2 regions of the Paenibacillus sp. GD4 genome follow, and region 2 is predicted to be linked to the other one. Evidence: predicted binding sites of a transcription regulator. Region 2 holds the regulator's gene; the other holds the start of a gene.
The links. Region 2 encodes CtsR, which represses protease genes until heat stress. Its sites were predicted from a motif close to ATGGTCAATAAAGGTCAAACA; they were not measured.
Positions count from the first base shown of each region.

Region 1: a site for CtsR is predicted at 3,248-3,268, ahead of clpP (ATP-dependent Clp endopeptidase proteolytic subunit ClpP). Genes of this name have one in related genera too.

Region 1 is NZ_JAVCYK010000001.1:2,784,878-2,799,912, forward strand. Features, by position in the region: gene RAC89_RS13160 (stalk domain-containing protein) at 1-1,521, shown strand, start outside; gene RAC89_RS13165 (hypothetical protein) at 1,690-2,505, shown strand; gene clpP (ATP-dependent Clp endopeptidase proteolytic subunit ClpP) at 2,554-3,135, opposite strand; tRNA gene RAC89_RS13175 (tRNA-Arg) at 3,316-3,390, opposite strand; gene RAC89_RS13180 (sugar-binding transcriptional regulator) at 3,596-4,633, shown strand; gene gap (type I glyceraldehyde-3-phosphate dehydrogenase) at 4,688-5,692, shown strand; gene RAC89_RS13190 (phosphoglycerate kinase) at 5,960-7,141, shown strand; gene tpiA (triose-phosphate isomerase) at 7,157-7,909, shown strand; gene gpmI (2,3-bisphosphoglycerate-independent phosphoglycerate mutase) at 7,911-9,446, shown strand; gene eno (phosphopyruvate hydratase) at 9,482-10,774, shown strand; gene RAC89_RS13210 (M50 family metallopeptidase) at 10,871-11,578, shown strand; gene secG (preprotein translocase subunit SecG) at 11,759-11,998, shown strand; gene RAC89_RS13220 (alpha/beta hydrolase) at 12,067-12,870, shown strand; gene rnr (ribonuclease R) at 12,894-15,035, shown strand, end outside.
Region 2 is NZ_JAVCYK010000001.1:2,244,878-2,259,912, forward strand. Features, by position in the region: gene ispF (2-C-methyl-D-erythritol 2,4-cyclodiphosphate synthase) at 1-221, opposite strand, end outside; gene ispD (2-C-methyl-D-erythritol 4-phosphate cytidylyltransferase) at 218-925, opposite strand; gene RAC89_RS10560 (PIN/TRAM domain-containing protein) at 1,007-2,101, opposite strand; gene pssA (CDP-diacylglycerol--serine O-phosphatidyltransferase) at 2,273-3,004, opposite strand; gene disA (DNA integrity scanning diadenylate cyclase DisA) at 3,115-4,194, opposite strand; gene radA (DNA repair protein RadA) at 4,439-5,806, opposite strand; gene clpC (ATP-dependent protease ATP-binding subunit ClpC) at 5,961-8,399, opposite strand; gene mcsB (protein-arginine kinase McsB) at 8,478-9,545, opposite strand; gene mcsA (protein-arginine kinase activator protein McsA) at 9,583-10,101, opposite strand; gene RAC89_RS10595 (CtsR family transcriptional regulator) at 10,173-10,634, opposite strand; gene RAC89_RS10600 (YkvA family protein) at 10,871-11,257, shown strand; rRNA gene rrf (5S ribosomal RNA) at 11,557-11,673, opposite strand; rRNA gene RAC89_RS10610 (23S ribosomal RNA) at 11,772-14,684, opposite strand; rRNA gene RAC89_RS10615 (16S ribosomal RNA) at 14,994-15,035, opposite strand, start outside.

The sequences.
Region 1 (15,035 bases), 540 kb from region 2:
GAATGGAATGCGGCGACCCGCCAGATTGAAATGACGCCTCCAGGAACGAAAATAACGCTCGACAGCGATAATAAATCGGTTTGGATCAATGGCGTTATGGTGCCGTTCGATTCGGTCGCTCATATTACGGCAAACGGGCGTCTGCTGATCAAGCTGACCTGGCTCGCAGATTACATGGGTGCGAGATATGAGTACAACGATGAGCTCCGCCGTGTGGAGATCATCCATGTGAAATCGCCTAGCGGCATTGTTAATCCGAATTCCGGCAATTCCAAACCGGTGGCCAAGTTTACCTTCGCCAAATCGACCTACCAAATCGGGGAAACGATCAAGTATGTGGACTTGAGCTATGACCCGGATGCGGAAGGCATCGCGGACTGGAAGTGGGAAAATAAGAAAGAGGTATACTTCGAGCCGGGAACGTACCCGATTACTCTGACCGTGTCGGACCGTCATGGAAATCAAAGTGCACGATATACGCGAAATCTCGTCATTGAGAATACAACGTATTTGAGCCAGGTCGAATACCCGCTTTACAAGAAGCCAGTCGGCAGCTTCATTAAGACCGATTGGAGTATACTGTACGGCCATTACTGGGACTTGCCGCAGCTGCCTAAGCAGGTTGAGGAGGATAAATCCCGCTTGCTGCTGGTCAGCGATAGTCCGGAGGAATTCACGGAGAAGGGGATTCTGTATCAGGACGAGGTCAACGGCAAGGGACGCTTGTATGCGGATCACATTAACGGAACCAAGGAAAAAGTAACGCTCGCGATCCTCGCGAAAAACATGACGGATAAGCCCGTTACGATCAAAACGACGAACCGCGGCGAGGTATGGCCGTCCGTTTATGCGAATCTTATCGGCAGCGAGGCGACAGTAGACTTCCTGTTGAACGATCCGTTGACGGAAAGCTTGACGGTACCGGCAGGGCAGACGTTTACTTACAAGCAATTCCCCGAGTTTTATCCGGGGCAAGGCGTGAACCTGTTCTACGATCTGGAGACCGACGGTAAAGTACAGTTTTCCTTCGTAGCTACGGATAAGGTAACATCGGATACGCTGCAGCGGCTGCCGCTTCTGGCGTTCAACGGCCACGTGCGCGGATCCTTCCCGGTATCCCAGGTGAACTGGACGATTGACGCGACCAACTTCGATAAGGCTTCAAGGCTCATCATCGGGGACGGGAAGGAAGATCCGTTTGTTTCCGGCTATGACCCGATGCGCAAGCAGAACGTGCTGAACGAAGGAAACTACGGCGTGGTCTACAAAATCCATGCCGATAAGCCAAGGAAGATGGCGGTGATGATATTGCCGAAGGGCGGCGTGTTCAAAGGGCCGTTCAAGATCAACGGCGACATCCGCCTGGTGCCGGAGTCCGGTGTCATGACCGCGTTCGACGGCATGCAGATCCTGGCCCGTACGACAGGCAAGGAGGATTCGCTCGACATCGAGTTTAGCCCTCCGGCCGGATCGGCCTTCCCGATCGATCTCATCTTCTATCCGTTGGATGAAAGAGAATAAGGTGTAAGCTTCATCCCCTCCGGTCCCGGTGACTGGAGGGGATTTTTTGCGTTCCTGATGCGCTGCTGATAAACGACTGACAATGATCTTCGGAGGCGGAACTTTGCAGCGCTGAAAAGCGTTATCCAATTGTATGGATGATACGTGTATAAGGAGGGCCAATAGGGGATGGAAAACAGCGGGATCCAAGCATCAGTGGAAAAATGGATTCGTATAACGGGCATTTCCGCGATTGTAATCGGCAGCCTCTATGTTCCGAGCGTGCCATGGTACTTGCTCGGTGAGGTGAAGGAGGCGGAGATCGGGCTGTGGGGTACGTTTACTGTATTGGGTGGGCTCCTCTGTGTGACAGGGGCTGAAACGGTCAAGCGAGCAGCTGCTAGGCCGGTAAAACAGGGACTGCTGGTCATAGCTTGTCTAGGAATGGCTGCACTGCTCCTCTCTCAACTGCCGGCCTTTGTGATGTGGCAGATGTACGATGGGAGCTTCACTCGCGGATGGGCTCCGAACGATACGGCAGGCTGGATGGCGGGCTTGTCATTACACACATGGCTGGTGGTATCAGGAGCAATTGCGCTGCTTGCTTCGTTAAGGGCACTCCTTACTCACACCTCGGCTTTACAGTTAACGGGCAAGCAGAGCTTTCGCGCAGTGGGCGTGCTTCTCGTCTGCGGCGCTCTGTGGGTTGTGTGGAACTTCTACGAGGAAAAGACCTGGGTTACCTTTACCCATCCTGTGGCCGAAGCGAGAGACGTGTCCAAGGACGTTACGGTAAGCGCCGGCTGGCGGGGGAGCCGGGATAACATAGGAATTCGGGTGAGGTATGCAGATGAGCCAGAGAGGTACATTCCAGGTGTATCGGGCGCTTCCATGACCGGAGTCTCCTTCAAGCCGGATCAGCCCTTTGAGCCGGGGAGGAAGTTGAAGGTCACGGTTGAGGCAGGAATGCGCAGTCATGTGTTTTATTTTTATACGGGAGAATAAAAAAACCGACTTCATCACATTAGCCATGTGACGGAGTCGGTTTTCTGTTTACACGCGCTCGATAACTTTATCGATCAGACCGTATTCACGGGCTTCTTCAGCACTCATGAAGTTGTCGCGATCGGTGTCCTTCTCAATGCGCTCGAAGGTCTGGCCAGTGCGCTCGGCAAGAATCGTATTCAGCTTATCGCGCATCTTCAGAATGCGCTTCGCGCGAATCTCGATGTCGCTTGCCTGGCCTTCGGCACCACCGAGCGGCTGATGAATCATCACTTCACTGTTCGGCAGAGCAAAGCGCTTGCCCTTCGCGCCTGCAGCCAGCAGGAACGCTCCCATGGAAGCGGCCATACCTACGCAGATAGTGGACACATCAGGCTTGATGAATTGCATCGTATCATAAATCGCCATACCGGAAGTGATGGATCCGCCTGGGCTGTTAATGTAGAGGTGAATGTCCTTTTCCGGGTCGGAGGCAGCCAAGAACAGCAATTGCGCAATAATTGCATTGGCTACAACGTCGTTAATCGGGGTTCCGAGAAAAATAATGCGGTCCTTCAGCAGTCGGGAGTAAATATCATATGCGCGTTCTCCTCTTGCATCCGGTTCAACAACCATTGGAATGAAACTCATAAGCTGCAGCCTCCTTTTTATCATTACAAGGATTATCACATGCCTGAGTATGTATACGCAAATAATGGGATAACATTCTCAGGCTGTACTTATTTTACCGAATTATCGGATAAAGGTCAAGAAAGGTCAAACTTTATAAAATAAAAAAACCAGTCAAAAAAGAAACTAGTTAGGGTAAAGTGGCGCGCTCGCAAGGAATCGAACCTTGATCTCAGGCTCCGGAGGCCTACGTCATATCCATTGGACCACGAGCGCACAATATTTATTTGAGTGACAGCGAAATTTATTATATGATACCCGGCGATAAATTGCAAGCCCCAAATAATGAAAGGCATCAAGTGGAATTTTCAAGCACCTCCTTGAAATTTAAACCAAGATTATATATAATGAAATCAGCAAGTGGGACTAAAAATGTAGTACTGGGACGAAAAGTGTCCAACGGAAGCGGCGGGAGTGTACCATGAGAGAAATCCTTGATATTCAGAAGCAGCTTCTGCCGGATTTGCTCGACACCATGAAGAAGCGGTATACCATACTGCAGCACATCATGATTTCCGGTACCGTAGGCCGAAGAACACTTGCCGTATCCTTGAATACGACGGAGCGGATTCTTCGCGGGGAAGTCGATTTCCTGAAGGAGCAAGGGCTGATCGAGATCGAAGCTTCGGGGATGCGCATCAGCTACAGCGGCAGACAGCTGCTGGAAAGCATTGAGCCGCTTGTGAAGGACCTGTTCGGGTTAACGGAGATGGAAGAGCGTATTCGTTCCCATTACGGACTGAAGCAGGTTGTTATCGTACCCGGCGATTCGGATGTGTCACCGCATACGAAGAAGGAACTGGGGCGTGCAGGCGCGGCCGTGCTGCGTAAGCAAATGGCAAGCGATGAGGTCATCGCTGTCACGGGAGGCTCGACGCTGGCGGAGGTAGCTTATCATCTGACCGCGACGTCGCCGCTGAAGGGCTGCTGGTTCGTTCCAGCGCGCGGCGGACTTGGCGAGAGTGTGGAGCTTCAGGCGAATACTATTGCTTCCACGATGGCGAAGAAGACCGGCGCTCGATATCGGCTGCTTCACGTACCCGATCATCTGGGCGAGGAAGCTTATCAGACGCTGATGCAGGATAATACGATTCTTGAGATTATCCAGTTCATCCGCAAGGCCCGCATCGTGATCCATGGGATCGGGGATGCTCTGGTTATGGCAAGGCGCAGGAAGGTTGATGAAGCTACGAAGGAAAGCTTGCAGCGGGATGGTGCATTGGCTGAGGCATTCGGGTATTATTTTGACCGTGACGGGAACATCCTACATAAGATGCCAACCGTCGGGTTACGGATCGAGGATATCCAGCAGATGGATACGGTGATCGGAGTTGCAGGTGGGAAGAGTAAAGGCGAGGCGATTGCTTCAGTGCTGCTGCACGGCCATGAGGACATCCTCATCATTGATGAAGCGGCCGCCATGGAAATCATGAAGCGAATCGACGGTTTGATATCATGACGGAGCCTAGCTCTGTCTTGACCATAAAAAAACAATTTTTAGGAGGCCATACACATGGTAAAAGTAGGTATTAACGGATTTGGACGTATCGGACGTAACGTATTCCGCGCAGCTTTGAACAACCCTGAGGTTGAAATCGTTGCTATCAACGACCTGACGGATGTAAATACACTGGCACACCTGCTCAAATATGACACAACTCACGGCAAATTGGACGCTACTGTAGAAGCTACAGAAGGCGCACTGATCGTTAACGGCAAAGCGGTTAAAGTATTTGCTGAGCGCAACCCTGAGAACCTGCCTTGGGGCGCTAACGGCGTTGAAATCGTAGTTGAATCCACTGGTATTTTCACTGCGAAGGAAAAAGCTGAGCTTCACCTGAAGGGCGGAGCGAAGAAGGTTATCATCTCCGCTCCTGCTACGAACGAAGACATCACCATCGTAATGGGCGTTAACGAAGATAAATACGATGCAGCTTCTCACACAGTAATCTCCAACGCTTCCTGTACGACAAACTGCTTGGCGCCGTTCGCGAAAGTGTTGAACGACAAGTTCGGTATCGTTAAAGGGATGATGACTACTGTTCACTCCTACACGAACGACCAATCCGTTCTTGACCTGCCGCACAAGGATCTTCGCCGTGCCCGCGCAGCTGCTGAGAACATCATTCCTTCCACTACAGGTGCTGCTAAGGCCGTTTCCTTGGTACTGCCTGAGCTGAAAGGCAAGCTGAACGGTATGGCTATGCGTGTTCCTACACCAAACGTTTCCGTTACCGACCTGGTTGTTGAACTATCCCAGAACGTAACTGTAGATCAAATTAACGCTGCTTTGAAAGAAGCTGCTAACGGTCCTTTGAAAGGTATCTTGAACTACTCCGAAGAGCCGCTCGTATCCAGCGACTACAACGGTGACCCAGCTTCTTCCACAATCGATGCTCTGTCCACTATGGTTGTAGGCGACAACATGGTTAAAGTGGTTTCCTGGTACGACAACGAGTGGGGCTACTCCAATCGCGTAGTGGATCTGGCTAACTTCATCGCGAAAAAAGGTTTGTAAGAAGTTAAAAATTGTGGTGTGACTTAAGTTGATTCAACAGCCCCGCCGGTAAAGGCAATGGGGATGTGCCTCCGGGTCTCTTGAATTTGGATAACTGGATTAGAAGAAGTGGATGTTATCCAAATTCAAAGGCCCTCGCTACGCTCTCCGGCACACCCCCATTTGCTATCTGGTCCGTTGAATTCAAATGCGTCAGACCACAATTTTTGTGTGTAAGTAGGAAAGGTCAAATAGATACGGAAATTACGACCTCGGGAGGCGTGCGGGATGAACAAGAAAAGCGTACGGGATATCGAAGTTAGCGGCAAAAGAGTGTTTGTACGGGTAGATTTCAACGTGCCGCTCGAAAACGGCCAAATTACGGACGATACACGGATTCGTGAAACATTGCCTACAGTAAAATACTTGGTAGAGCGCGGCGCGAAGGTAATTCTGGCGAGCCACCTGGGCCGTCCGAAGGGCGAAGTAGTCGAAGAGCTCCGTTTGACTCCGGTAGCTGCCCGTTTGTCCGAATTGCTGGGCAAGCCGGTTGTGAAAGCGGACGAAGCGATCGGCGAAGCGGTAAAAGCAAAAGTAGCTGCATTGAATGACGGTGATGTATTGCTGCTTGAGAACGTGCGTTTTTATGCCGGTGAAGAGAAGAACGATGCGGAGCTTGCGAAGGCGTTCGCCGAGCTGGCTGATGTTTATGTAAACGATGCGTTCGGCGCAGCTCACCGTGCACACGCTTCTACAGAGGGCATCGCTCATTACTTGCCAGCCGTATCCGGCTTGCTGATGGAGAAGGAGCTGGAGGTTCTCGGCAAAGCGCTGAACAACCCGGAGCGTCCGTTCACGGCAATTGTAGGCGGCTCCAAGGTAAAAGATAAAATCGGCGTTATCGAGAAGCTGATCGAGATTGCTGATAACATCATCATCGGGGGCGGGTTGTCCTACACCTTCTTCAAAGCGAAGGGCTACGAGATCGGTAAATCCTTGCTCGATAAGGACCGTCTTGAGCTGGTTCAAGAGTTCGAGCGCCGCGCTAAGGAAAAAGGCGTGAACTTCCTTCTGCCGGTGGACATCGTTGTTGGCGATGACTTCAGCAACAATGCGAATACGAAGGTTGTCCCTGTGGACAGCATCCCGGCAGACTGGGAAGGCTTCGATATCGGACCGGAAACTCGTAAAATTTATGCTGACGTTATCAAAAGCTCCAAGCTCGTAGTTTGGAACGGACCGATGGGCGTATTCGAATTGACTCCGTACATGGAAGGAACGAAAGCCGTAGCGGAAGCCTGCGCGGAAACAACCGGTTACACGGTTATCGGCGGCGGCGACTCTGCGGCGGCTGCTGAGAAGTTCCACCTGGCGGACAAGATGGACCACATCTCGACAGGCGGCGGCGCTTCCCTGGAATTCATGGAAGGCAAGCAGCTTCCAGGCGTAGTAGCCCTGAACGATAAATAAGGAGTGACAGGATCCATGCGGAAACCGATTATTGCGGGTAACTGGAAAATGTTCAAGACCGTTCAAGAATCCATTGCTTTCGTGAACGAAGTGAAGGGCAAAGCGGAAGTAGACGGTGTAGACAGCGTCATTTGCGCACCTTACACAAACCTCCCTGCCTTGGTTGAGGCGGTTAAAGGCACGAACCTGAAGGTCGGCGCACAAAACCTTCATTGGGAAGACAACGGCGCTTACACAGGCGAGATCAGCGGCGTTCAGCTGAAAGATCTCGGCGTTGATTATGTTATCATCGGACACTCGGAGCGTCGTGCATACTTTGCAGAGACAGACGAGACCGTTAACAAAAAAGTAATTGCTTCCTTCAAGCACGGTTTGACTCCTATCGTATGCGTAGGCGAGAAGCTTGAAGAGCGTGAAGCCGGCCAAACGAAGGAAGTTTGCAAGGTACAAACGGAAGCGGCTCTCCAAGGCTTGTCCGCTGAACAAGCGGCTCAAGTGGTCATCGCTTACGAGCCGATCTGGGCGATCGGTACAGGCAAGTCCTCTACGGCTGACGATGCAAACGAAGTGATCAGCTACATTCGTCAGCTGGTAGCCGGTCAATTCAGCCAGCAAGTGGCGGATCAAGTGCGCATTCAGTACGGCGGCAGCGTAAAGCCGAACAACATTGCGGAATACATGCAAGCTTCCGATATCGACGGGGCACTCGTAGGCGGCGCCAGCTTGGAGCCGGCTTCCTACATCGCGCTTGTCGAGGGGGCGAAGTAAGATGAGCAGACCGAAACCGGTAGCGTTAATCATTCTCGACGGCTTCGGGCTTCGCGGCGATGTGCAGGGCAACGCGGTTGCCCAAGCGAAGAAGCCGAACTACGACCGGTACTGGGCGGAATTCCCTCATACGACGCTGACAGCGTGCGGTGAGGCGGTAGGACTGCCTGAAGGTCAAATGGGGAACTCTGAGGTAGGTCACTTGAACATCGGCGCAGGCCGGATCGTGTATCAAGACCTGACTCGTATCTCCAAATCCATTCGTGAGGGTGAGTTCTTCGAGAACGAAACGATTCTCGGAGCCATTCGCCACGCGAAGAATAACGGCAAGAAGCTGCACCTGTACGGCTTGCTGTCGGACGGCGGCGTTCACAGCCACATCGGGCACCTGTTTGCCCTGCTGGAAGCCTGCAAGAAGGAGCAGCTGGACGATGTTTACATCCATGCTTTCTTGGACGGCCGTGACGTAGCTCCTGACAGCGCGAAGGGCTATATGGAGCAGCTCCAAGCAAAAATCGCAGAGCTGGGCGTAGGGCGGATTGCCACCGTGCAAGGCCGTTACTATGCGATGGACCGTGATAAGCGCTGGGAGCGTACAGAGAAGTCCTATCGTGCCATGGTGTACGGAGACGGACCGAAATACACGGATCCGATGAAGGCGATTGTAGAATCCTACGAAAAGTCCGTATTTGACGAATTCGTTATGCCTACGGTTATCGTGAAGGAAGACGGCAGTCCTGTGGGCTTGGTGGAATCCCAAGACGCAGTAGTTTTCTTCAACTTCCGCCCGGACCGTGCGATTCAGCTGTCCCAAGTATTCACGAACAGCGATTTCCGCGGCTTCGATCGCGGCGATAAAGTGCCTTCCGATCTTTATTATGTGTGCTTAACACTTTTCAGTGAATCCGTTGACGGGTATGTTGCGTATAAGCCTAAGAACCTGGATAACACGCTGGGCGAGGTGCTGGTTCAGAACAACCTGAAGCAGCTGCGCATTGCCGAGACGGAGAAGTACCCGCATGTAACGTTCTTCTTCAGCGGCGGTCGTGATGTGGAGCTTCCGGGCGAAACACGCATTCTGATCAATTCGCCGAAGGTTGCGACTTATGATCTGCAGCCGGAGATGAGTGCTTATGAAGTGGCTGCTGCGGCAGTAGCGGAGATTGAAGCGGAGCGTCAGGATGTGATCATCCTGAACTTTGCGAATCCGGACATGGTAGGCCATTCAGGTTTGCTTGAGCCAACCATTAAGGCGGTTGAAGCTACCGACGATTGCCTCGGCAAGGTGGTCGATGCGATTCTGGCCAAGGGCGGCGTGGCATTGATCACGGCGGACCACGGTAACGCGGATTTGGTTACGAATCCGGACGGGACCCGTAACACGGCGCATACGACAAACCCGGTGCCTTTTATTTTGACCAGCAAAAATGTTACACTAAGAAACGATGGCATTCTGGCGGATATTGCCCCTACGGTCCTCTCTTTGCTTGGCGTTAGCCAGCCGGAAGAGATGACTGGAAAGCCGCTAATCGGTTAAATTCATATCAAAAAATGGGAGTGTGTATTGTAGTCATGACCACTATTTCTAACGTTTATGCACGCGAAGTATTGGATTCCCGCGGTAACCCGACCGTAGAAGTAGAAGTATACCTGGAGTCCGGCGCACGCGGCCGTGCGATCGTTCCTTCCGGTGCCTCCACAGGCGCATACGAAGCGGTAGAGCTTCGCGACGGCGACAAGGGCCGTTACCTCGGCAAAGGCGTTCTCAAGGCTGTTGAGAACGTAAATGACATCATCGCTCCTGAGATCGTTGGCATGGACGCTTTGGATCAAGTCGGCATCGACAAGCGCATGATTGAGCTGGACGGTACGCCTAACAAAGGCAAGCTGGGTGCTAACGCGATTCTGGCTGTATCCATGGCAGTTGCTCGCGCAGCGGCAGAAGCTCTGGATGTGCCTTTGTACGTATACCTCGGCGGATTCAACTCCAAACAGCTTCCGGTTCCTATGATGAACATCATCAACGGCGGCGCGCATGCCGACAACAACGTTGACGTTCAAGAGTTCATGGTTCTGCCTGTAGGCGCTCCTTCCTTCAAGGAAGCTCTTCGTACAGGTACGGAAATTTTCCACAGCCTGAAGAACGTACTGAAAGAGAAAGGCTTGAACACGGCTGTAGGCGACGAGGGCGGCTTCGCTCCTAACCTGGGCTCCAACGAAGAAGCGATCCAAACGATCATCACAGCTATCGAGCGCGCAGGCTACAAGCCGGGTGTAGACGTATTCCTGGGTATGGACGTTGCTTCCACTGAGTTCTTCAAGGACGGCAAATACCACCTCGAAGGCGAAGGCAAGTCCTACACTTCCGCTGAATGGGTAGACTTCCTGGCGGCTTGGGTAGATAAATACCCGATCATCACCATCGAAGACGGCTGCTCCGAAGACGACTGGGATGGCTGGAAGCTTCTGACCGACCGTCTGGGCAGCAAAGTACAGCTCGTTGGCGACGACTTGTTCGTTACAAACACAGAGCGTCTGTCCACCGGTATCGAGCAAGGCATCGGTAACTCCATCCTTGTTAAAGTAAATCAAATCGGTACGCTGACAGAAACATTTGACGCGATCGAAATGGCACAGCGCGCAGGTTACACAGCTGTTATCTCCCACCGTTCCGGTGAAAGCGAAGACAGCACGATCGCCGACATCGCTGTGGCTACCAACGCAGGCCAAATCAAAACAGGTGCTCCTTCCCGTACGGACCGCGTAGCGAAGTACAACCAATTGCTCCGCATCGAGGATCAACTGGCTTCCGTCGCGAAGTACCCAGGAAAGAAAGCATTCTACAATCTGAAGAATTTCAAGTAATTTCTTCGCATAGATATAAGCTTCAGGGCCCTTTGTATTAGGGGTTCTGGAGCTTTTTTCCCCTCATGCCATGAAGAAGGGTGGACGTATTGACGGATGAGCAATCTGATAAAAACCGTATTGTTTCTAATCCTATCTGCCTTTCTGACGCACTTGATCCCCTTCTCCGATGTGTTCCGCAACTTGGATACGATGATTCATGAGTTTGGCCACGCCGTAGCAACCCTGGCACTTCAGGGGGAGGTTAGGTACATAGAGCTGTATGCGAACCATAGCGGCGTGACGTATTCTCGAGTGATGGCGAATTGGAGCATGATTCCCATCTCCTTGTCGGGCTATATGATGGCCTCGCTGTTTGCGCTGTTCTTGTTCCATGTCCGAGCAAAAGGAAAAGAAAAACTGGGTTTGCAGCTCATGACACTGATTGCTGTCTTGGCTCTGGTGCTGTTCATCCGCAATGAATTCGGCATCATATGGACCGTTGGCTTTATAGTGTTGAATACAGTCATGCTGGCTTTCGTGCCCCGTTGGCTGAGGGATATCTATTACCTTCTGCTGGCGTTCTTAACATTGGAGGAATCGGTGTTCGGGCCATTCTCGCTGATCTTGTATGCGCTGGAGGACCCGTCTAAGGCAGGGGACGCAACGAATCTTAGTATGGTGACTCCGCTGCCGCCCGTCGTGTGGGGAACGATCTTTACTGTGTTCGCTCTCATGTGTGCGGGGAAGGCGATACGAATCTTCCTGGGGGGCAAAAAGCCCCGTCGTGCCAAGATGCTCTCCGGCCCAGGCTATGGGGAATAGTAAGGATTTGTCATGACTCTCTTCCTATGTTATAATAGACATGCTGTCTTTTCTGGGCTTGACCCGGCATGTTGATGCTAAACGTTACAAATGTAACTTACTTCGTATCAACCTTGGTAAATGGCAGACATTCCGGTAGGAATGCAGCATTTATCCTTGGTTCTCGCAGGAGGTGGAATAATGGAATTAGCGTTGAAAATCATACTGGTTGTGGTTTCTCTCGGTCTGATCGCGGCGGTACTGCTGCAGCAGGGGAAAAGCGCGGGTCTTTCCGGTGCCATCTCCGGAGGTGCGGAGCATTTGTTCGGGAAGCAGAAGGCGCGCGGCTTGGAGCTGTTTTTGTCTCGCTTAACGATGGGTCTGGCGATCGTGTTCTTTCTTTTGACGATTGTTGTGGCATTCTTTGTTAGATCTGCATAAACATAAACGCAAGCAGCAGGGGAAAGCTATACCTGCTGTTTTTTTTTATGCTGGCAGGTGGACAGGCTATGGAACGGATATACAAGACAACGGAGCCTTTTAAGCTGGAGGGATCGGGCAAGAGGGCGGATACGCATCTTCTTATGATTCACGGCTTTACGGGATCTCCTTCGGAATTTCGCCGGCTCGGCTATTACTTGAATGATTTGGGCTATACTGTACATGGAGTACTTCTCCCCGGGCATGGGACCACACCAGAGGAAATGATCCGCACCGGGTGGAAGGATTGGTCCGGGCATGTAACGAAGGTCTACGACGCTATGAAGGAGCAAGGAGCGAAACAGATCGTGGCGCTAGGGCATTCCATGGGCGGCCTGCTGGCTTTAAAGCTTTCGATGGAACGGCAGCTGGATGCGGTGGTTTCCTTGGCTGCACCGATATTCCTCATGAGCAAGAAGACCATCTTCGCGGTGCTGCTGCAGTATGTCATTAAATACATTGAAAAAAAACCTACCGTAGCTGCACATATTATAGAAGAAGCTTGTACATACAGCAAAACCCCAGTGCCGTGCGTGGTGGATTTGCGCAAGCTGCTTAAGATGGTGAAATCTGGGTTAAATAGAGTAAGGGCGCCTATCTTCGTAGGACAAGGAGAGTTGGACGGGCTCGTGCATCCCAAAAGCGCGGGCTACATTTATCAGCACGTATCCTCACCCGTCAGACAGGTTGCGTACTATTCGCTTACCTCCCATGCTATTCTGTTGGATGAGGAGCGGGAGCAGGTGTATGAGGATGTGTATCGATTCCTTGCCCATGTGGAGAATAACGGGACAAATGGAACAAGCGCTGACGGGTGTACTGACATAAGATAAAGAGAACAGGGCAGGTGAAGCTGATGAACGTGACAAAACAAGAATTAGTGGATTTTATGAAGGAGACGGCTTATAAGCCGATGACGTACAGCGAGCTGGAGAAGCAGTTCGGTATTGAGAGCGCCGAGGAGTTTAAAGCCTTCTTGAAGCTTCTGAACGAGTTGGAATCAGAAGGACTCATCATGCGCACGCGCAATGACCGTTACGGTGTGCCGGAGCGGATGAATTTGATCCGCGGAAGACTGCAAGCGCATGCCAAGGGGTTCGGGTTCCTGATTCCAGAGGATCGCGACCATCCGGATGTGTACATTCATGCGAACGATATGAATACGGCCATGAATGGAGATACCATTCTCGTTCGTGTGACGTCCAAAAGTCCGGCAGGAGGCCGGCTGGAGGGCGAGGTGGTTCGTGTGGTCAGCCGGGGAAATACGCAGATCGTAGGGCTTTTCTCTTCGCAGGGGGAATATGCTTTCGTGATTCCGGATGACAAGCGGGTGGTTCGGGATATTTTTGTCCCGAAGGATTCGTTCCACGGCGCCATGGACGGCCATAAGGTCGTTGTGAAGATCGTAAACTATCCGGAAGGACGCGCGGCGGCAGAAGGAGAGGTTATCGAAATTCTGGGTCACAAGAACGACCCTGGTGTCGACATTCTTTCTGTCATTCGCAGGCATCAGCTGCCTGAGGGCTTCCCGGATGAAGTGATGGAGGAAGCGACGGCGGTGCCAGATACGATCACCGAGGAAGATCTCGTAGGACGACGGGATCTGCGCCATAAGCGAATTGTCACCATCGACGGTGAAGATGCGAAGGACTTGGATGACGCGGTCAATGTAGAGCTTCTGCCGAACGGAAACCTTCTGCTGGGCGTCCACATTGCGGATGTCGGTTATTATGTAAAAGAGGATTCGGCGTTGGATCAGGAAGCGTATGCCCGCGGTTGCTCCGTGTATCTGGTGGACCGGGTTATTCCAATGCTGCCGCACCGGTTGTCCAACGGGATTTGCTCCTTGAATCCGCGTGTGGATCGTCTGACGATGTCTTGCGAAATGGAATTCGACGCCGATGCGAATGTCGTTCGGCATGATGTGTTCGCCAGTGTGATCAAGACGAGTGAACGGATGACGTATAAAAATGTACGCTTGCTTCTGACCGAGCCGGATGAGCATCCGGAGCTCGTGGAGCGTTACGCGTATTTGATGGACGATTTCAAGCTGATGGAAGAGCTTGCTATGCGTCTGCGCCGGAAGCGGATGAAGCGGGGCGCGATTGATTTTGACTTCCAGGAGTCGAAGATCCTCGTGGATGAGAACGGCAAGCCGACGGATATCGTGAAACGGGACCGGACGGTGGCGGAGCAGATTATTGAGGAATTCATGCTGGCGGCAAATGAAACGGTGGCGGAGCATTTCCACTGGATGAAGGTTCCGTTCCTGTACCGTGTCCATGACGATCCGGATGCGGAGAAGCTGCAGCACTTTATGGAGTTCATTACGAACTTCGGGTACGTGGTGCGCGGCAAGGGCAACACGGTGCATCCTCGTGCGCTGCAGTCCTTATTGGAAGAGATTAAGGGTACGAAGGAAGAAACGGTCATTAGCACCGTGATGCTGCGTTCCATGAAGCAGGCGAAATACGATTCGCAGAGTCTGGGTCATTACGGTCTGGCTGCGGAATATTACTCCCACTTCACCTCGCCGATCCGCCGATATCCCGACTTGGTCATTCACCGCGTCATGCGTGAGGTGATTGAATCAGGGACACTGAGTGAGGCAAGGCATGAATATTTGGCGTCACGGATGGACGATATCGCCAAGCAGTCCTCGGAGCGGGAGCGTGTCGCCGTCGATGCGGAGCGTGAGGTTGAGGCGCTGAAGAAGGCAGAGTTCATGATGGATAAGGTCGGACAGGAGTTCGACGGCATCATCAGCAGCGTGACGGGCTTCGGGATGTTCGTGGAGCTGGATAATACGGTGGAAGGACTCATTCGTCTGAGCGATCTGACGGACGACTATTACCACTTCCACGACGCCCAGCATGCTCTGATCGGGGAACGCAGCTCGAAGATTTATCGCCTCGGCGATGAAGTGAAGGTGCGTGTAGCCCGAGTGAGCATGGAGGAGAAGACCATCGATTTTGAGATGGTCGATATGAAGCCGCGG
Region 2 (15,035 bases):
CTGTCGGCATCTTTAAACTCCGCTGCCGTATCCGGGAAGTGCTTGCCGATATCGCCAAGCCCAAGCGCACCCAGGATGGCATCGCTAATCGCATGAAGCAGCACGTCCGCATCGGAATGCCCCAGCAAGCCTTTCTCGTAGGGAATCTCTACCCCTCCAATGATGCATTTGCGTCCTTCTACCAGCTGATGCACATCAAAGCCTTGTCCTACACGAATCATGATTTCTTCTCTCCCCTGACGTTCTGAAGGATCCATTCCGCCCAGGGCAGATCCTCCGGTGTCGTGATTTTAATATTGTAGTAATCGGCCTCGACGACCTGAACCGCGGTTCCCAGCCGCTCCACGAGCATCGCGTCGTCCGTCCCCAGAAAGCCTTCGGCCGAAGCACGCTCATAGGCCTCCAAGAGCAAGGAAAGACGAAAAGCTTGCGGGGTTTGAATCGCCCACAAGCTGCGCCGGTCCGGGGTCGCTTGAATCGTTCCCTGTGCATCCACGACCTTGATCGTATCCTTCACAGGCACCGCGAGCACAGCCGCCCCCGCCTCCTGCGCCTTCGCCCAGCAAGCCAGGATGTGCTCCTCTGAAGCGAACGGCCTGACTCCATCATGGACCATCACCCAATCGATCTGGGAGCCTAGCGACTTCAAGCCCAGATGGACGGAGTCCTGCCGTTCCTTTCCCCCGGTTACAATCGATTGAATCTTATGTAACCCGTATTGCTCCTTATAGCCTTCACAGCGCCGGATGTCTTCCGCTCCAGTTACGAGCACAATCTCGTCCACGGCATCCATGCCCTGAAATAATTCGAGCGTATGTACTAGAATCGGCTTGCTGCCGAGCATTAAGTACTGCTTGCTTTCCTCCGACCGCATGCGCGAGCCCTTGCCCGCCGCAACGATCACTATTCCGAGCTTACCCGACATTCCCTCGCCACCTGCCATAACGGTATTGGCTCAGGATCTTACCCAGCAAGCCCCTAAGCGCATCTCTCTTATCATACCGCTTTAGAGCGCTTTTTCCAATAGCTTGGGCTTGGCGAAAATCATTCGTCCCGCCGATGTCTGCAGCACGCTCGTTACTAGGACATCCAGCGTAGTACCGATGAACTCCCGACCGCCTTCTACAACGATCATCGTTCCGTCATCCAGATAGGCGACACCTTGACCATGCTCCTTGCCGTCTTTGATCACCTGCACAAGAATTTCCTCTCCCGGTAAGACCACAGGTTTTACCGCATTGGCCAGATCGTTGATATTCAGTACCGATACTCCCTGCAGCTCGCACACCTTATTTAGGTTGAAATCATTGGTAATGACCTTGCCCTGGAGCACCTTAGCCAGCTTTACGAGCTTGCTGTCGACCTCAGAAATTTCCTCGAAGTCCCCTTCGTAGATGAGAACCTTCACATCGAGCTCTTTTTGGATTTTATTCAAAATATCCAAACCTCTCCGGCCGCGGTTTCTCTTCAAGAGATCCGAGGAGTCGGCGATATGCTGAAGCTCCTCCAGCACGAACTCGGGAATCACCAAGGTGCCTTCGATAAACCCGGTTTTGCAAATATCCGCAATGCGGCCGTCAATAATAACGCTGGTATCTAGGATTTTATGCTCCTCGAAGCCTTTGGCCTCCCCGTTGTTATTGCGCCCTGAGCCCCGCGGCTTGCCAAGCAAAGCGATCAATTCCTCTCGCTTCGTCCTTCCGAACCTGTACCCGGCGTAAGCGAACAATCCGATTCCCACCACGTGCAGCAGCGGATTCGACAGTGCTGTCCCCCGAAGCGGATCCAGCAGCAAGGCCGATACGAGCAGACCTACAGCCATGCCAATGGTGCCTGCCAGCAGATCCGCCACAGGTACTGATGTGATGCGGTCCTCTCCTTCTTGCAGTACACGCATGACATAAGTGACAACAGCGGAGCTTACCGAATAGAACAACAAAGCTCCCAGCGCAAACATCCACAAAGCCCGTCCTCCGATAGGTTCCATTCCCAATACCGGTTCTATGAAGGCAAAAAATGGCTGTCCGATTGTATTACTCCATTGTACTCCAAGTACTCCGCCGATAACTGCAAACAGTAGCTGTAACCATCTTTTCAACATAGAATCACCTCCGTACCTTCTTATACTCATTACTTACTCGTTATCATTATGAACCAAAACTTTCCTGCCTAATCGTGGTTCGGAAAAAAACAAAAAAGCATTCATTCTCCGAACCTGAGTGTCCGGAAAATAAATGCTTTTCATTTTCTAAAAACCATATCCAATTGTCATTTACAGCGTCGTCGTTTTGGACTCCGCCTCGTCTAATGCTTTTCCTTTTCGTTTGCGGAAGAAGAGCCGATCAACGTTTTTTTTTAAACCGTACAGCGCATAAAGCACAAGAGGTACGAAGATCATCTTCGACAGCAGTCCTGGGAACATAATTGCCAGTCCAACCGCTACAATGACTACGATCGGGGTTATCCAAATCGCGGCCTTCGGAATGCCGACCTTCTTGAAGTTCGGATATTTCACGGTGCTGACCATCAAGTAGGAAAGCAGCAGCGTCGATAAGAACAATACATACGTATTGAGCTCATTGTGGAACAGCGCCAGCGTACAAAGAACACCGCCTGCAGCAGGAATCGGCAAGCCGATAAAATATCCCGGTGTACCGGCCACAACGTTAAACCGAGCCAAACGCAGAGCGCCGCAAATCGGAAAAATTGCCGTTACGATCCAAGCCGCTGCCGGATTCATGCTGCTGAACGCTACAACATACATGATAAAAGCCGGCGCAACGCCAAAGGAAATGACGTCGGAGAGTGAATCCAGTTCCTTGCCGAACTCGCTTTGCGCATTGAGCGCACGCGCTACCCGACCGTCCAAACCGTCCAGCAGCATGGCGACAATAACCATTATCGCTGCCAGTTCAGGGTTGTTGTTGAAGACGAGAATGATCGAAATAATTCCTAAAAACAAGTTCCCTACGGTAAACAAGTTCGGGAGGGATTTCGCTATCATGTTTTTTATCCACCTCTGGTTATACTGTACCCCAATCTAATGTATTATATTAGGCTACCCTCTGATTGTATGCAAGTTATATAGGTCTGTCAATGAGAACCTGAACCAGCTTAAATATGTCGATCGATAAGAACCTGATCCTGAATCCGCTTCAGCCCCTCTTTTATCGTCCGAGCCCGTACCTCGCCGATGCCATCCACGTCGTCCAGATCATCGATTGTAGCTGTCATCAGCTGGGGAAGCTCTTGAAAGCGTTCCACCAGGTTCTGGATAATGACGGAGGGAAGACGCGGAATCTTATGAAGCACCCGGTAGCCGCGCGGCGATACGGTTTCCTCTGCGCTATTAGGGGCACTAGGGTACCCAAGAAGTCTGGCGATATGATAATGATCCAGCATTTCATCCGTAGCCAGCCGTCGGAAGGATTGCATGATTTCCTTGAATTTATCTTCATGCTGCTCGCGCACATAGTCCTTGATGAGAAGCAGCGCCTCCTGCTCCGTATTGCCTACAAGCTCCTCCAGCTGCATACTGATCAGTCGACCTTCGGTTCCTAGCTCATTAATGTAGCGCTTGATCTCGGATTTAATGCGAAGCACCATCTCTACTCGCTGAATCACATTCGTAACATCATGCAGGGTAACGAGTTCTTCGAATTCGGACGCGCCCAGGTTGGTCATGGCCTGATCCAAGACGGATTTGTATTTCTCCAGCGTTTGAATGGCTTGGTTCGCCTTCGTGAGAATGACGCCGATGTCCTTCAGGGCGTAGCGGAGGTTACCTTGGTATAGTGTTATAACGTTTCTGCGCTGCGAGATGGATACGACCAGCTTGGAGGTTTGCTTTGCTACCCGCTCGGCCGTCCGGTGGCGAATTCCCGTTTCAATCGAAGGAATGGAGGAATCCGGGATCAGCTGCGTGTTGGCATATAGAATCCGCTTCAAGTCCTCGCTTAGGATGATGGCACCATCCATCTTGGCCAGCTCATATAAGTAATTCGGGGAAAAATCGCAATTAATGGAAAAGCCCCCATCGACGAGCTCCATCACCTCTGGGCTGTAGCCCACGACGATAAGAGCGCCGGTCTTGGCGCGCAGTACATTCTCCAGGCCTTCGCGAAACGCAGTGCCGGGAGCGACCAGCTGCAGGAGCTGGCTCATGACATCCCGCTTCGCTTCTTCTTTGCTCATGTGTTGTTCCCTCCGGAGGCATCTGGTTGATAGACTGTCGACGTGGCTACAGGGCTCCATAGGCTCCTCCGGCTGCTCTTGAAAACAAGTTTCATTTTATATACCCGTAGCGGGTGAAACTTGTTTTCAAAGGCAGCACGTAAACTCTACGGACTCCTATGGACCCTTCCGCCAAGCAGCTGCACAACCAAATGCGGATATTTAATAATAGATGGGTGGCTTCCGTAAGGGAAGCCACGATGGATTACTCGAAAGCGGCCTTGAGCGCTTCGGCCACTGTGTTGACACCGATGATCTGGATGCCGTTTGGCGGGGTCCAGCCCTTCAGGCTTTTCTCGGGGAGAATGACCCGCTTGAAGCCCAGCTTCTCCGCTTCGCGCACGCGCTGATCGACGCGGGAAACTCCGCGAACCTCGCCCGTAAGCCCCACCTCGCCGAAGATCACGTCGTAGGGGCGCGTAGGCTGCTCTCGCAGGCTCGAGGCGATACATACGGCGATAGCTAGGTCTACCGCCGGCTCATCGAGCTTCACCCCGCCTGCGACGTTGAGGTAGGCGTCTTGATTTTGCAGGAACATGCCCATTCGCTTCTCCAGTACGGCGATCATGAGGTTAAGTCTGTTATGATCGACGCCGGTCGCCATCCTTCTCGGAGACGGAAAATTCGTAGATGCCACAAGAGCCTGAAGCTCCACAAGTACCGGTCTGGTTCCTTCCATGCTGGCAACAACCGTCGAGCCGGCTACCCCCAGGGGACGCTCGGACAAAAAAAGCTCGGACGGATTGTTCACTTCAACCAGGCCCGTTTCTCTCATTTCAAAGATTCCGATTTCATTCGTCGAGCCGAAGCGGTTCTTCACCGCCCGCAGGAGCCGATAGGAATGATGACGCTCCCCCTCGAAATACAGCACGCAGTCAACCATATGCTCCAGCAAACGTGGGCCGGCGATTGCGCCTTCCTTAGTAACATGGCCTACCAGGACCGTTGCAATCCCTTTAATTTTGGCAATTCGCATAAAATGCCCCGTACATTCACGTACCTGAGACACGCTGCCCGGAGCCGAGGTAACCGCCGGATGGAACACCGTTTGGATCGAGTCAATAACCATAAAGTCCGGGTTGATCTCGTCGATCACCGCTTCGATATGCTCCAGATTCGTTTCGCTGAGCACGAATAATAAGGGAGACACCGCCTGCAGACGGTCGGCTCTCAGCTTCGTTTGCCTTACCGATTCCTCGCCGGATATATACAGCACCTTTTGCTGCTTTTTCGCCAATTCATAGGAGGTTTGCAGCAGCAGCGTGGATTTCCCGATCCCCGGATCGCCCCCGACCAGAATCAGAGAGCCCGGAACGATCCCTCCGCCCAAGACACGGTTCAGCTCCTTGTTATCCGTAACGACCCGTGCTTCCTCACTACTTTCTATATTTATGATCGAAACTGCTTTTTCTTTCGTTCGACTTGCAAAGGCAGGAACACCTGCCGTTTTGGATACGGTTTCGATCTCCTCTACAAAGCTGTTCCATGCCTGGCAGCCCGGACATTTCCCCAGCCACTTCGGGGACTCGTAGCCGCACTCCTGACAGCAGAACTTCGTTTTACTTTTGGCCATGCTTCCCCCATCTTCCGCCTCATCAATAAGTACACATCAAAGTTTACCATTTTGACTAACTAATGAAAACCCCGCTAGCTCGTCTACACCAAAAAACAGTCTGCCGGACGAGCACTAGGCTTCGTCAGACAGACTGTTCTGGTTGATTAAGGTATTACGAGGTTACCTCTTGGTTACGTTTCACGGTCAACTCACCGTTCTCTTCATCGATCGTGAGCGTATCCCCTTTAGAGATAGTGCCGCGCAGCAGCTCCTCGGACAACCGGTCCTCAATATGTTTCTGAATCGCTCTGCGAAGCGGACGTGCACCGAATGCCGGATCAAAGCCTTCCTTCGCCAGGAACGCAAGCGCCTTGTCTGTGAGCTGGAAGTCAACCTCCTGCTCTCTCAGTCGCTTACGCAGATCGTCGGCCATCAAGGTTACGATCTGTGCAATGTGCTGCTCCTCCAGGGAGTGGAACACGATGATTTCGTCGATCCGGTTCAAGAACTCCGGACGGAAGCTTTTCTTCAGCTCGCCCATCACCTTATCCTTCATGTTGATGTAATCCTTAGCGGAATCGTTCGCAGCTGTAAAGCCAAGCGTCGAATTGCGTTTGATAACATCGGCTCCTACGTTGGACGTCATGATGATCAGCGTATTGCGGAAGTCCACCGTGCGGCCCTTGGAATCGGTCAAACGACCATCCTCAAGCACCTGCAGCAGGATGTTGAATACTTCCGGATGTGCTTTCTCGATCTCGTCGAGGAGAACGACGGAGTAAGGCTTACGGCGAACCTTCTCGGTCAGTTGGCCGCCTTCTTCGTAGCCGACATACCCCGGAGGTGCTCCGACGAGCCGGGAAGTGGAATGCTTCTCCATGTACTCGGACATATCGATTCGAATTACCGCATTCTCATCCCCGAAGAGGGATTCGGCCAAGGCGCGCGCAAGCTCCGTTTTACCGACACCCGTAGGACCTAGGAAAATGAAGGAGCCCATCGGGCGCTTCGGATCCTTCAAACCGGCTCTCGCCCGACGAATGGCGCGGCTCACGGCCTTCACCGCCTCGTCTTGCCCGATCACACGATCGTGAAGAATAGATTCCATCTTCAGCAGACGCTCGGTTTCCTCTTCCTTCATCTTCACGACAGGGATGCCGGTCCAGCTGGCCACTACCTGTGCGATATCGTCCGGAGTTACCTCGGAATCGGTACGGCCCTGCTTCTCTTTCCATTCGTTACGAGTAGTATCGAGCTCCTCGCGAAGCTTCTGCTCGGTGTCGCGCAGAGATGCGGCTTTCTCAAACTCCTGGCTTTGTACGGCGGCATCCTTCTCCTTGCGGATATCCTCCAAACGGCTTTCCAGCTTTTTCAGATCCGGCGGTACCGTGTAAGAGCGAAGTCTTACCTTCGAGCTGGCTTCGTCAATCAGGTCGATAGCCTTATCCGGCAGGAAACGATCCGTAATGTAACGGTCGGACAGCTTCACCGCTTGCTCGATCGCTTCATCCGTGATTTTCACACGGTGATGCGCCTCATAGCGGTCACGCAAACCGTGCAGGATTTGGACCGCTTCGTCGACCGACGGCTGATCTACCGTAATCGGCTGGAAACGGCGCTCCAGAGCGGCGTCCTTCTCGATATATTTGCGATATTCGTCCAGCGTGGTCGCACCGATACATTGCAGCTCCCCACGAGCGAGTGATGGCTTCAGAATGTTGGAAGCGTCAATTGCTCCCTCCGCTCCACCGGCACCAATCAGCGTGTGCAGCTCATCTATGAACAGAATGATATTGCCCGCTTGACGAATTTCGTCCATGATTTTTTTCAAGCGATCCTCGAATTCACCGCGGTACTTCGTCCCGGCTACTACAGAGCCCATATCCAGTGTCATGACTCGCTTATCGCGAAGCGTCTCAGGAATTTCGTTGTTCACGATTTTCTGAGCCAAGCCTTCGGCGATCGCTGTTTTACCAACACCCGGCTCACCGATCAGAACTGGATTGTTCTTCGTGCGGCGGCTAAGCACCTGGATCACACGCTCGATTTCCTTGCTCCGGCCAATAACCGGATCCAGGTTTCCTTCCTTGGCGTACGCCGTCAAGTCACGTGCCAGCCCATCGAGCGTCGGCGTGTTGACATTCGGGTTGGTGCCATGGCTTTGGGAAACCACTTCACTGCTGCCCAGCAGCTGCAGCACCTGCTGACGCGCCTTGTTCAGGCTCACGCCCAGGTTGTTCAGTACACGGGCTGCTACACCCTCACCCTCACGGATGAGTCCCAGCAGGATGTGTTCTGTGCCCACATACGTGTGGCCCAGCTTGCGGGCTTCGTCCATCGAAAGCTCAATGACCTTTTTCGCTCTCGGTGTGTAAGCAATGTTGGAAGGCTGTTCCTGTCCCCGGCCGATTAAGGATTCGACTTCGTCTTGAATCTTCTCAAGACCAAGGCCCAGTGCAATCAAAGCCTTCGCTGCAATACCTTCACCCTCGCGGATCAAGCCAAGCAAAATATGTTCAGTTCCAATATTATTATGACCTAAACGAACTGCTTCCTCCTGCGCTAAGGACAACACTTTCTGAGCGCGTTCCGTAAATCTGCCAAACATCATAGTAACACCTCCAAAATTGGTCTAAAAAAGAAGCGCGATTCTCATAACGGATCTTCGGCTTATATTTTTCAAGTAGGTCTAGGTAGTCTGAGCCAATTTTTCCCGGATGAGCTGAGCTCTCCTTATGTCTCTTTCTTCAGGGGTGAGCTTTTCTCCTGCTGTCTTTTGCAAAAAACCCGGCTGCGTCATCACCAGAAGCTCATTCAGCACATGCGGCGATACATTCTTGATAAATCCAAGATCGATGCCAAGCCGTACATCCGACAGCCGCTGAGCCGCTTCCTTCGAGTCCATAATCGCTGCATAAGACAGAATCCCGTAGGATCGGCTGACCCGGTCCAAAATTTTAGGCTTTGTCTCATACATCAGCTTCTGCCGCGCGGCTCTTTCGTGCTCGATAATTTGCCTTACGACACCGTATAGATTATCGATAATTTCTTCTTCCGACTGGCCGAGCGTGATTTGGTTCGATATTTGAAACAGATTGCCCAGCGCCTCGCTGCCTTCCCCATACAGTCCTCTTACCGCAAGTCCAACTTGGGTAATGGCCGTCAAGATTCGATTGATCTGCTGGGTCAGCACCAGAGCCGGAAGGTGAAGCATTACCGAGGCTCGAATTCCCGTTCCGACATTCGTCGGGCAGCTTGTTAAGAAACCCTTCTTCTCATCGAACGCATAATCCAGCTCAGCTTCGAACAGATCGTCGATCTGATTAGCCAGATCCCATGCCTCCTTAATTTGAAAACCGGGGCACAAGCATTGTATTCGAAGATGGTCCTCTTCATTCACCATAATACTAACGGATTCGTTATCGCTTAAAATAACGGCTCCGTTACGGGACTCATTGGCGAGTGCCGGACTGATCAAATGCTTTTCCACAAGAACCTTGCGTTCGAGCTCATTCAGCTCAGACAGCGGAAGCAGCGTGAAGTTGCTGATCGTCTTCAGGTCTTCATTATCTAAAATCGGAGATACCCGATTGAGTACCTCTAAGGATTGTTGATTGGTCGCCAGCATAGGAAAAGGGTACGTCTGCAAATTACGAGCAATACGGATCCGGCTGCTTATGACGATGTCCGAATCGGGGCCATCCCCCTTCATCCATTCGCTGAGCGCATGTTCTGTAAACCGACCGGCGTTTGACATTGAGCATCCTCCTTGCGTGAACGGATTGCTGGCCATGTTAACCCTCAGCCACTTTCTTCTCCAGCTCTCGGATTTGATCGCGAATTTTGGCTGCTTGCTCGAATTCTTCATTCTCAATCCGCTGACTCAGATCCTTCTTCAGCTGCTCGATCTCTCGCTTATGCTGGATTAACCCGCCAGAGCGTTTAGGGACCTTCCCCGTATGGACGATATTCCCGTGGACTCTCTTAAACAACGGATCCAGCTTTTCGCTGAAATGCTTATAACAGGAGCTGCAGCCAAACCGGCCTATTTTACCGAACTGGGAATAGGTAAGTCCGCAATGCTCGCATCGGGTCGGCTGAACCTTGTTAGCCAAGGCGCTGTGAGCCGACGGTTCAAAATCAAGCAAGCCGGAAAGCAAATTATGAATCGAAAAGCCGTTCGGCGTACCGGGGATCAATTCCCCCTTCTCCCGTGCACAAGCTTCACATATATGGAATTCGGTCTTCTCACCATTCAAAATCTTCGTAAAATGAAGAGTTGCCTGTTTCTTCCCGCATTCCTGACAAATCATAGCGTTTGTCCCCTCCTCGGGTGGCTTTGGCAGAAGTAGTTTACGGTTCTGTTCAATGGTTTAACCAACTCTTATTTGGTCAATAAGGAAATCAGCATCGCCTTTAAAATCTTGGCACGAAGCTCATCGCGAAGCGGCAGCTTAAATGCCAGCACTTCCCTTGAGATCGCCGCTTTCATCAACGCTGCCTCCCTAGAGGATATATATTGACCTTCCTCAAGCTGATAAAGCAGCCCTTCCGAAGCAGACTGATCAATATGGGAACTGATGGTTTGGAAAATATGATCGAGAAGGTTCCCGTGTGAATTCAGTTCAATCCTCTGAATCCGGATGTACCCTCCGCCGCCACGCTTGCTTTCTACAATGTAGCCCTTCTCCAAAGTAAACCTGGTACTAATTACATAATTGATCTGGGAAGGCACGCAGTCAAACTGATCGGCCAATTCATTACGCTGAATTTCCACGACGCCTTCAGGACTTTGCTGTAAAATCTGCTTCAGGTACATCTCGATGATTTCGGAGATGTTGCGCATCAATTCACCCCCGCATTACAGAAGTAGATTGACTTTGACTTTCTTTGACCTTGATTCATATTATAGCAGGTTTGTGTAATTTTGCAACACCTGCCCCGAGTTGTTCCTAGTTTGTATCCTTTTGACTAGTGTTGACCAATCTGAAGTGCTTTAACAACTTACAAGCTCGAATAATTATGGTACCATACAATTATACGGAAGCAAAAATTAGGATATGGGAAGGCTGAAAACCATATATGCTCGAAACCTTAAAAAGGCAAGCAAGAAACCTTAAGCAGCATGTGTTTGTTTTATATTTGTCCTATAAGGACCCTAGAGTCCCTTGGTATGCACGGCTGTTTACCCTTCTTGTCGTAGCCTATGCATTTAGTCCGATCGATCTCATTCCGGATTTCATTCCGATTCTTGGGTATCTGGATGATCTTATCATCGTGCCTTTGGGGATCTACGTTGCTATGAAGTTGATTCCTCAGCCAGTCCTGCAGGATTGCAGAGCCAAGGCAGAGGAAATTCGAAAGCAAGGAAAACCGAAGAATTGGTTCACAGGTGCGTTATTTATCGTAATATGGATTATATGCGCTGTATGGCTTGGCATGATTGGTTACAGGATGTTTGTGGATTGATGGAGACTATGTTGGGTGATAAGGGCTATGCGTGTTTATGTTTCCGGCCCTTTTTCTATAGGATGGGGTTTGGGTGAAATTTTAACGTTACATCATTGATAACTCCACTAGCTTGTTGCTTAAGAAGATTTTTTCATCTAATAAGACTAAAATTCGATTTCGTCAATGTTTCACCAGCATTGTAACGAGATCATTTAACGTTATAACCACTGATGCCGCAGGGTTATTACATGTAAAGTGATTTTATAGTCTTATTATGCAGAAAAGCCTCTGGGTAAGCACCCAAAGGCTTTTCATTTGCTTGGCGACGTTCTACTCTCCCAGGACCCTTCGGTCCAAGTACCATCGACGCTGGAAGGCTTAACGGTCGTGTTCGGTATGGGTACGCGTGGTTCCCTTCCGCCATCATCACCAAACGTGATGCTTCTGCCAAGAAACATCTAGGTTGTTGTTCAAAGCGACTTGCGCCTTGAAAACTGGATTCGAAACTTCAGCAAATGTCATATAGCTGTATTTGGATAAGCCCTCGACCGATTAGTATTCGTCAGCTCCACACGTTGCCGCGCTTCCACCCCGAACCTATCTACCTCGTCGTCTACAAGGGGTCTTACATACTGGGAAATCTCATCTTGAGGGGGGCTTCACGCTTAGATGCTTTCAGCGCTTATCCCTTCCGTACTTGGCTATCCAGCCGTGCCTCTGGCGAGACAACTGGTACACCAGCGGTACGTCCATCCCGGTCCTCTCGTACTAAGGACAGCTCCTCTCAAATTTCCTACGCCCGCGACAGATAGGGACCGAACTGTCTCACGACGTTCTGAACCCAGCTCGCGTACCGCTTTAATGGGCGAACAGCCCAACCCTTGGGACCTACTTCAGCCCCAGGATGCGATGAGCCGACATCGAGGTGCCAAACCTCCCCGTCGATGTGGACTCTTGGGGGAGATAAGCCTGTTATCCCCAGGGTAGCTTTTATCCGTTGAGCGATGGCCCTTCCATTCGGTACCACCGGATCACTAAGCCCGACTTTCGTCCCTGCTCGACCTGTTTGTCTCGCAGTCAAGCTCCCTTATGCCTTTGCACTCTTCGAATGATTTCCAACCATTCTGAGGGAACCTTGGGGCGCCTCCGTTACTCTTTAGGAGGCGACCGCCCCAGTCAAACTGCCTACCTGACACTGTCCCCACACCAGCTAATGGTGCCAGGTTAGAACTCCGATACGATCAGGGTGGTATCCCAACGGCGCCTCCACCGAAGCTGGCGCTCCGGCTTCCTAGGCTCCCACCTATCCTGTACAGATCGTACCAAAGTCCAATATCAAGCTGCAGTAAAGCTCCATGGGGTCTTTCCGTCTTGTCGCGGGTAACCTGCATCTTCACAGGTATTAAAATTTCACCGGATCTCTCGTCGAGACAGCGCCCAAGTCGTTACGCCATTCGTGCGGGTCAGAATTTACCTGACAAGGAATTTCGCTACCTTAGGACCGTTATAGTTACGGCCGCCGTTTACTGGGGCTTCGGTTCACAGCTTCGGGTTTAACCCCTAACCGCTCCCCTTAACCTTCCAGCACCGGGCAGGCGTCAGCCCGTATACTTCGCCTTGCGGCTTCGCACAGACCTGTGTTTTTGCTAAACAGTCGCTTGGGCCTTTTCACTGCGGCCCCCTCGGGCTATTCACCCTACCGAGGCACCCCTTCTCCCGAAGTTACGGGGTCATTTTGCCGAGTTCCTTAACGAGAGTTCTTCCGAGCGCCTTAGCATGCTCTGCTCGCCTACCTGTGTCGGTTTGCGGTACGGGCACCTTCTCCCTGGCTAGAGGCTTTTCTTGGCAGCTTGAACTCATGACCTTCGCTACTTAAATTTCGCTCCCCATCACAGCCCAGCCTTTCGGTTAGCGGATTTGCCTACTAACCAGCCTCGCTGCTTGGACGGACATCCATCAGTCCGCGTCACTATCCTTCTGCGTCACCCCATTGCTCATAACGGTTCACGGTGGTACAGGAATTTCAACCTGTTGTCCTTCGACTACGCCTTTCGGCCTCGCCTTAGGTCCCGACTTACCCTGAGCGGACGAACCTTCCTCAGGAACCCTTAGGCTTACGGCGGACAAGATTCTCACTTGTCTTTTCGTTACTCATACCGGCATTCTCACTTGTAACCGCTCCAGCTGTCCTCACGATCAACCTTCACCGCTGTTACAACGCTCCCCTACTGCCCATAATTGGACTCATAGCTTCGGTGGTGTGTTTAGCCCCGTTACATTTTCGGCGCAGAGTCACTCGACCAGTGAGCTATTACGCACTCTTTCAATGGTGGCTGCTTCTAAGCCAACATCCTGGTTGTCTTTGCAACTCCACATCCTTTCCCACTTAACACACACTTGGGGACCTTAGCTGATGATCTGGGCTGTTTCCCTCTTGACAATGGATCTTAGCACTCACTGTCTGACTCCCGGGTTAAAGTCTGCGGCATTCAGAGTTTGACTGGACTTGGTAACCCTTGGCGGGCCCCGCACCCAATCAGTGCTTTACCTCCGCGACTCATCACCCGAGGCTAGCCCTAAAGCTATTTCGGGGAGAACCAGCTATCTCCGAGTTCGATTGGAATTTCTCCGCTACCCCCACCTCATCCCCGAATTTTTCAACATTCGTGGGTTCGGGCCTCCAGTGCGTGTTACCGCACCTTCACCCTGGACAGGGGTAGATCACACGGTTTCGGGTCTACGTCTACGTACTTATTCGCCCTATTCAGACTCGCTTTCGCTGCGGCTCCGGCTTCTCACCTTAACCTTGCGCGTAAACGTAACTCGCCGGTTCATTCTACAAAAGGCACGCCATCACTCATTAACGAGCTCTGACTTCTTGTAAGCACACGGTTTCAGGTTCTTTTTCACTCCGCTCCCGCGGTTCTTTTCACCTTTCCCTCACGGTACTGCTTCACTATCGGTCACCAGGGAGTATTTAGCCTTGGCAGATGGTCCTGCCGGATTCCGACGGGGTTTCACGTGTCCCGCCGTACTCAGGATCCGTCTAGAGTCTCGGTTGCTTTCGGTTACGGGGCTGTTACCCACTTTGGCCGGCCTTTCCAGACCTGTTCGCCTACCAACCTGCACTCACATTGACGTCCTACAACCCCAAGGGGCAAGCCCCTTGGTTTGGGCTGTTCCGCTTTCGCTCGCCGCTACTGACGGAATCACTTTTGTTTTCTTTTCCTGAGGGTACTTAGATGTTTCAGTTCCCCTCGTCTGCCTCCTACACAGCTATGTATTCACTGTGTGGTACGTGAGTATTACCTCACGCGGGTTCCCCCATTCGGACATCCCCGGATCAAAGCCTGCTTACGGCTCCCCGAGGCATTTCGTCGTTCGCCACGTCCTTCTTCGGCTCCTGGTGCCTAGGCATCCTCCGTGTGCTCTTATTAGCTTAACCAATCGTTCGAATGATCTTGGTTCTCCGTTCCGTTGTGCTACGCACAAAGTCACTCCAAACTCAAGACATTCTCACTAGCAGCTAAAAGATTGTTCATCTCGCATTCGCTCGATAAACCATCGTATAGATGTTTCGACATTTTGCTTTGTTTCGATATCCAGTTTTCAAGGAACAAGAGTTCTGAAAGGCATTGCACCTTTCAAAACTGAACAACGAGGAGAGTGAGTTCGCTGCAACTGTTACATCGTGGAACGATGTCAGTTGTCAGCTATTATGTCCGATGGCCTGCAGCCATCATGGACTCCATAGAAAGGAGGTGATCCAGCCGCACCTTCCGATACGGCTACCTTG